DNA from 2 places in the Roseateles sp. UC29_93 genome. Region 2 is predicted to be linked to the other one. Evidence: riboswitches for the same ligand, from Rfam matches in the RefSeq annotation. Region 2 holds a riboswitch; the other holds the start of a gene.
The links. Region 2 has a riboswitch for cobalamin ahead of ACFJIX_RS13250 (TonB-dependent receptor domain-containing protein). Riboswitches for the same ligand answer to the same signal wherever they lie in the genome.
Positions count from the first base shown of each region.

Region 1: it holds a riboswitch for cobalamin, as region 2 does, so the genes downstream of both, ACFJIX_RS19570 (TonB-dependent receptor domain-containing protein) here and ACFJIX_RS13250 (TonB-dependent receptor domain-containing protein) in region 2, are expected to answer to the same signal.

Region 1 is NZ_CP170545.1:4,190,624-4,193,969, forward strand. It holds partial or broken gene ACFJIX_RS19570 (TonB-dependent receptor domain-containing protein) at 1-1,858, opposite strand, end outside; cobalamin riboswitch at 1,940-2,193, opposite strand; gene ACFJIX_RS19575 (GMP reductase) at 2,340-3,317, opposite strand.
Region 2 is NZ_CP170545.1:2,846,127-2,849,472, reverse strand. It holds partial or broken gene pth (aminoacyl-tRNA hydrolase) at 1-274, shown strand, start outside; gene ACFJIX_RS13255 (hypothetical protein) at 489-998, shown strand; cobalamin riboswitch at 994-1,263, shown strand; gene ACFJIX_RS13250 (TonB-dependent receptor domain-containing protein) at 1,448-3,346, shown strand, end outside.

The DNA.
Region 1 (3,346 bases), 1.3 Mb from region 2:
GCCCAGACCCTGGTACGAGTAGACCGGCTGCACGTCGCGATCGGCGACGTTGAGGACCTTGGCCTCCAGGCGCCACTGCGGCAGGAAGCGCCAGGTCGCGCGCAGGTCCGTCACCGCGTAGGCGCCGAGTTGCGCGCCGACATCGGGCCGCGCGCCGACTTCCGTCAGCGAAGCCCCGACGCTCCACACGCCGGTGTCGTAGTCGGCGGAGACGCTCTCCTGATGCGCCGCGCGACGCGGCAGGCGCGCGCCGGTCTCCACATTGCGCGCGTCGAGGAAGTCGACCGTCGCGGTCAGGCTCAGGTTGCCGAAGCGATGCGCGCCGGACAGCGTCGCGCCCTGCAGCTTGGCGCGACCGATGTTGTCCGCGCAGCCGAAGAAGCCCGTCGGGCATTCGGTGCCGGTGGGATCGGGGTTGTAGACGATCAGGTCGCGGACCTTGTTGCGGTACATCGTGGCTGAGGCGCTGCTCGCGCCGGAGCGCCAGTTCACGCCGAGTTCGATGCTGCGACCGCGTTCGGGCTGGATGTCCGGGACGACCATAGAACGGGAAGTACAGGTCGTTGAAGGTCGGCGCGCGGAAGCTGGTGCCGGCGAGGGCGCGCACCTTGAGGGTCTCGGTGATCGCGTAGCTCGCGCCCAGCGTGCCGGTCGTGAAGCCGCCGTAGGCGGAGTTGTCGTCGCGGCGCAGGTTGGCCTGCAGCGAGGTCGCGCCGAACTGGCCCGTGTAGCCGGCGATGTAGGCGTTGTTGTTGCGCTTGAGCGCATCCGTCACCACGCCTTCGGCCTTCTCCGACAGATGCTCGTAGGCGAGCAGCAATTGCTGGTCCGGCGCCAGGCGCAGGGCGTTCTGCCAGGTGGCCTGATCACGGGTCGTCTTGAACGGCACGGGATCCGGCGCGCCGGAGCGCGAGTCGTCGATGCCGTGCGTCGCCAGCACGGTCGTCGTCCAGATCGGCGACAGCGTGCCGCGGTAATCGGCACTGACCACGCGGGTCGTCAGCCGGTTGCGGAAGTCCGGCGACGCATCCGGCAGGAAGTCCGGCGGATTGAAATTGGCGCTGTCGTACTGCGCGTTGAGCTTGTTCTGCGAGGCACTGACGCCGATGCGATGCCCCTCGGCCGGCGTGAAGCCCAGCCGCGCCGTGGCCGACGTGCGGCGGAAGCCGTCGCGGTCGGGGTTGTAGTAGCCGTTGATGTCGTTCGGGCGGATCGACGACACGCCGTCGCTGGTCTCGCGACCGATGCTGGCCGCGTAGTCGAAGCCGGCCTGCGCGCCGCTGAGCGCGAAGTCCGCCTTGCGCGAGTCGTACTCGCCGACGGCGACGCCGGCGGTGATGTTCAGCGGGCCTTGACCCCGCTTCGTGAAGATCTGGATCACGCCGCCGACCGCGTCCGAGCCGTACAGGCCCGAGGCGGGACCGCGCAGCACCTCGATGCGCTCGATCTGGTCGAGGCTCATCGACTCGAAGGCCGCCTGGCCCAGCGTCGCGGAGCCGACGCGCAGACCATCGATCATCACGATGGTGCTGTTGGTGTTGGTGCCGCGCAGCAGGTAGCCGGCGGTCTGTCCGGGACCGCCGTTCTGCAGGACCTGCAGGCCGGCGTAGCGGCGCAGGACCTCTTCGACGCTGGCGGCGCCGCTGTCGCGCAGGGTGTCGCGGTCGATCAGGACGACGTCGGCCACGCTCTTGCTCAGCGCCTGCGGCTCGCGGGTGCCGATGACGACGACGGGATCGAGGGAAGACTGCGCGAAGGCGCCCGTCGAGACGATGGACAGGGCGGGCAGGGCGACCAGCGCGGTCGCGGAAGCACGGGCGACGGCGCGCAACGCGGCGCGGGGAGAAGAGGGTTGCATGTCGGAATCGGATGAGCAGCGGCAGACGGCCGCTTCCCCGCGGCCGCATGCGGAATGGACGCACCATCCCCCTGGAGGGACGGCGACGATCCGCCTGTTGGCCGGTATCCGGGCTGTCGGAAGAATGAACCCGTGTTGCCTTCCCGGACGACCGTCCAGTGGTTTTCAGACACGAGCCGCGCGCTCTCAGCTTTCAGAAGAGGCGCGCCTTCCGCTTACCGTTGCGGGGGCAGCTCAGGTTGGGGCCACGACCGCGCGGGTGCGGCCCCTCCTGATTCCCGTTGAACTGCGCCGGCGGAAGGCCGGGCGCGAGCACCAACGGGGCGCATCATAACGGGAGGCCCCTCGACTTCGAGTCGTCTGGCGCGGGCACTCCACGACGCGAGGGGCATCCCTCCGGGAACCCCTCGCATCATTCCGGCCCCACCAGCACTCGCTGCCCGCGGGCCTGGGGCATGCGGGTGGACTGCGGGCCTTGTCCTTACATGAACAGGTGTTCGCCGGCGTTTTCTCCGCCGAGGACCACGTAGTTCACCTTGCGCAGATCGCCGAGGCTGCGGCCGCCGGCATAGGAGATGGAGCTCTGGAGGTCCTCTTCCATCTCGCGCAGCGTGTCGGCGAGGTGGCCCTTCACGGGCTCAAGGATGCGCTTGCCCTCGACGTGCTTGTACTCGCCCTTGTTGAAGTCGGACGCGGAGCCGTAGTACTCCTTGTAGCGCTTGCCGTCGACCTCGACGGTGTTGCCCGGCGACTCCTCATGACCCGCGAAGAGCGAGCCGATCATCACCATCGCAGCACCGAAACGCACGCTCTTGGCAATGTCGCCGTGATGGCGGATGCCGCCGTCGGCAATGATCGGTTTGGTCGCGACACGGGCACACCACTTCAGCGCCGAGAGCTGCCAGCCGCCGGTGCCGAAACCGGTCTTCAAGCGCGTGATGCAGACCTTGCCCGGACCGATGCCGACCTTGGTCGCGTCGGCGCCCCAGTTCTCGAGGTCGATGACGCCCTCGGGCGTGCCGACGTTGCCGGCGATGACGAAGGTGTCGGGCAGCTTGTGCTTGATGTGGCCGATCATGCGCTGCACGGCATCGGCGTGGCCGTGGGCGATGTCGATGGTGATGTAGTCGGCGCCGAGACCCTCGGCGGCCAGGCGGTCGATGAGGGCGTAGTCCGCCTCCTTCACGCCGGCGCTGATCGAGACCAGCAGGCCCTTGTCGCGCATCGTGCGGGCGAAGGCGATCGCATCGAGGTCGAAGCGGTGCATCACGTAGAAGTAGCCGTTGGCGGCCAGCCATTCGGTGATGGACTCGTCGACGACCGTCTTCATGTTCGCAGGCACCGCCGGCAGCTTGAAGCGGCGGGGGCCGAACTCGATGGAGGTGTCGCACTCGCTGCGGCTGTTCACGCGGCACTTGCGCGGCAGCAGCAGGATGTTGTCGTAGTCAAAGATTTCCATGGTCCAAAGTCGCAAAGTCGGGCTGCGTT
Region 2 (3,346 bases):
CGGCGGCAACGCCGGCCACAACGGGCTGAAGGACATGCAGGCCCAGCTGGGCAGCGGCGACTTCTGGCGCCTGCGCCTGGGCATCGGCCATCCGGGCCACAAGGGCGAGGTCGCCGGCTACGTGCTGCGCAAGCCGCCGGTGGCCGAGCGCCAGGCGGTCGAGGACTGCATCGGCAAGTCGCTCGAGGCCTTCAAGCTGATGACGGGCGGCGACATGGCCAAGGCCGTGGCGCTGCTGCATGCCAAGCCGCCCCGGCCCAAGCCGCCCAGACCTGTCAATCTGCCCGCCAATCTGCCGACGACCCTGCCGCCCAAGCCCGGTGCCGCAGGCGCCGCGCCGACGGCTGGCGCCCCGGTTGCCGGCACGGTGGTGACCGCGGCCTCGACGGCCGCAGCCACGGCAGCCGCCGCAACCCCTGCCACTGCTCCTGCTCCTGTGCTTTCCCCGGCAGTTCCCCCTGCCCCACCCCCTATCCCCGGAGACTGACATGCCCGCGCGCGCCGCCCTGATCCTGACGACTGCTGTTCTGGTCCTCATGCTTGGCGCGGCGAACGCGCAGGACGTGCCCAAGGCGCCCCCGCAGCAGGAGCGGACCTTCGGCTTCTACCGCTGCGGCCCGGAGGGTCAGGACTTGCGCGACAGCCCCTGCCCCGAAGGACAGGGCCGCAAGGCCGAGGTCCCGAAGGACCCGGTCGATCCCAAGGAGGCCGACGCCGCGCGCAAGCGCACGGCCGCCGAGACGCGCGACCTGGCCGCGCGCGAGCGTGAGCGCGAACGCCAGTCGGCGAAGGCGCCGCCCAAGGCCGCCGGCATCGACGGCCGCCTGCCGGGACAGCGCGCCGCGAAGCCGGCGAAACCCGCGGATCCGAAGAAGCCCAAGCCCAAGGATCCGAAGAAGCCGCCGAAGAAGAAGCCCAAGGTGCCGAAGTCACCGGATGGCGCGCTGCAGCCCAAGCCCACGACGAGCGACAGCACCACGACGCCCGCAGCTCGCTAGAATGCGCGCCGTTGGTGCTCGTGCGGACATTGCGTCCGTGCAGTTAAACGGGAATCAGGAAGTGGTCGCATCCCCGATGCGCGAACCAACCTGAGCTGTCCCCGCAACGGTAAGTGGCCGCCGGTCGCGCGCCCGGGATCCTGAAGAGGGAACACCGGGCGGCAGCCGGCACTGCCTGTCCCCACGTCCACTGGCGCGTCTGCACTGGGAAGGACACAGGCAGCGGCCACCAGCCCGGATACCGGCCAACAGGTGGCGTCTCCAGCCGATCGCGCGACGCGTCCTTCGTGAGCTTTCACAAGGACGACCCGACGACGAGCCGGCGACGCCGTTTCTCAGAGGCCCTGCGGGTGAGCAGGCGTCTGAACTCCGTCGTAGGTCCGTTCCTCATGCTTCCGTTCGTTTCGCGCGCGCGCGCTGGTGCCCGCTCGCTGCCTGCCCTCACCCCGATGGCGCTCGCCCTGTCGACGCTCCTGGCGTTCCCGGCGCTCCCGGCGCTTGCGGCGTTCTCCACGGCCGCGGCCGCGCAGTCCGCCCCCTCCTCCGCTTCCCCCGCGGCCTCCCCCACCGTCACCCCTTCGAGCCGGCTCGACGACGTCACCGTCACCGGCACGCGCAGCCCGATGAAGCTGTCCGACGTCGCGGCCGACCTGACCGTCATCAACCGCGACACCATCGAGCGCCAGGGCTTCGGCAACATCGCCGCTCTGCTGCGCAACGTCGCCGGCCTGCAGATGACCAGCAACGGCGGGCCGGGCAATTCGACCTCGGTCTTCGTGCGCGGCGCCGAGACCCGGCACACCGTGGTCCTGATCGACGGCGTGCGCGTGGACGGCCAATCCTCCGGCGGCGCCAGCTGGCAGAACCTGCCGGTCTCGCAGATCGAGCGCATCGAGGTCCTCAAGGGCCCGGCCAGCGCGCTGTACGGCTCCGACGCCATCGGCGGCGTGGTGCAGATCTTCACGCGCCGGGGAGCGGGCCGCACGCAGCTGGACCTCGGCCTCGGCGGCGGCAACCTCGGCCAGGTGAAGGCCGACGTCGGCATCAGCGGCGGCACGGCGGACTTCGACTACGCCGGCGCGCTCGCGCTGGATCGCGGCACCGGCTTCAACGCCTACCTGAACACGGCCGCCCGGAGCTACAACCCCGACGCCGACGGCTGGCGCAACTACAGCGGCAGCCTGCGCCTGGGCGGTCGCGTGGCCGACGGCCAGCGCCTCGAGTTCATCGGCCTGAAGAGCCGCAGCAACGCCGGCTACGACGCCGGCAAGAACGCCGACGACCGCGGCATCACCGAGACGCTGGCGGGCAAGCTGAGCCTGAACTCCACCTGGTCCTCCGCGCTGTCGACCCAGCTGTCGGCAGGCCAGTCCGAAGAGAACTACGAGACCAAGCCGAGCTCGCCCTACCTGACGAAGACGCGCATCCGCAGCGCCTCGCTGCAGGGCTTCTACCGGATCAACGAGCAGCATCAGCTCAACGCCCTGCTGGAGCGTCGCGAAGATCGCCTGGTCAACACCGACCTCGTCGGCGGCGGCAAGGGCGACCGCGACCAGAACGCGCTCGGCCTGAGCTACCTCGGCACGCTGGGCGCCTTCAGCCTGCAGGCGCACGGCCGGCATGACGACGACAGCGAATTCGGCGGCATCGACACTGGCAGCCTGGCGGCGGGCTTCAAGATCGGCGGCGGCTGGCGCGTGACGGCCTCGGCCGGCAATGCGTTCCGGGCCCCCACGCTCTATCAGCGCGGCAGCGTCTACGGTCCCGACACGACCAAGGCCGGCGTCGAGGCGCTCCGCCCCGAGCGCGCGCAGAACCGCGAAGCCGGGCTGGCGTGGGCGCAAGGGAACGTCGACGTCTCGGTCACGACCTTCCACAACCGCGTCACCGACCTGATCGCCTTCGGCGCGGCGGGGACCTGCCGCTCGACGACCGGCTGCTACAGCAACGTCGCGCGCGCGCTGCTCAAGGGCACCAGCCTCAAGGGCGGTGCGCAGCTGGGTCCGGTGAACCTGAGCGCCACGGCGGACTTCCTCGACCCCACCGACGCCAACACCGGCCGCCAGTTGCAACGCCGCGCCAAGCGCTTCGGCACGCTGCGCGCCGAGACCACCCTGCGCGCCTGGACGCTGGGCGCGAACGTCGTCGGCTCGGGGCAGCGCTTCGACGACGCCGCCAACAAGACCCGCCTGGGCGGCTACGGCCTGCTCAACCTGGACGCGCAATACGCCTTCGCGAAGGACTGGCGCCTGCAGCTGAACGTCGACAACGCCTTCAACCGCGACTACCAGACGGCGAACTTCTACCAGCAGGCGCCGCGCACCTGGTTCGTCACGCTGCGCTATTCG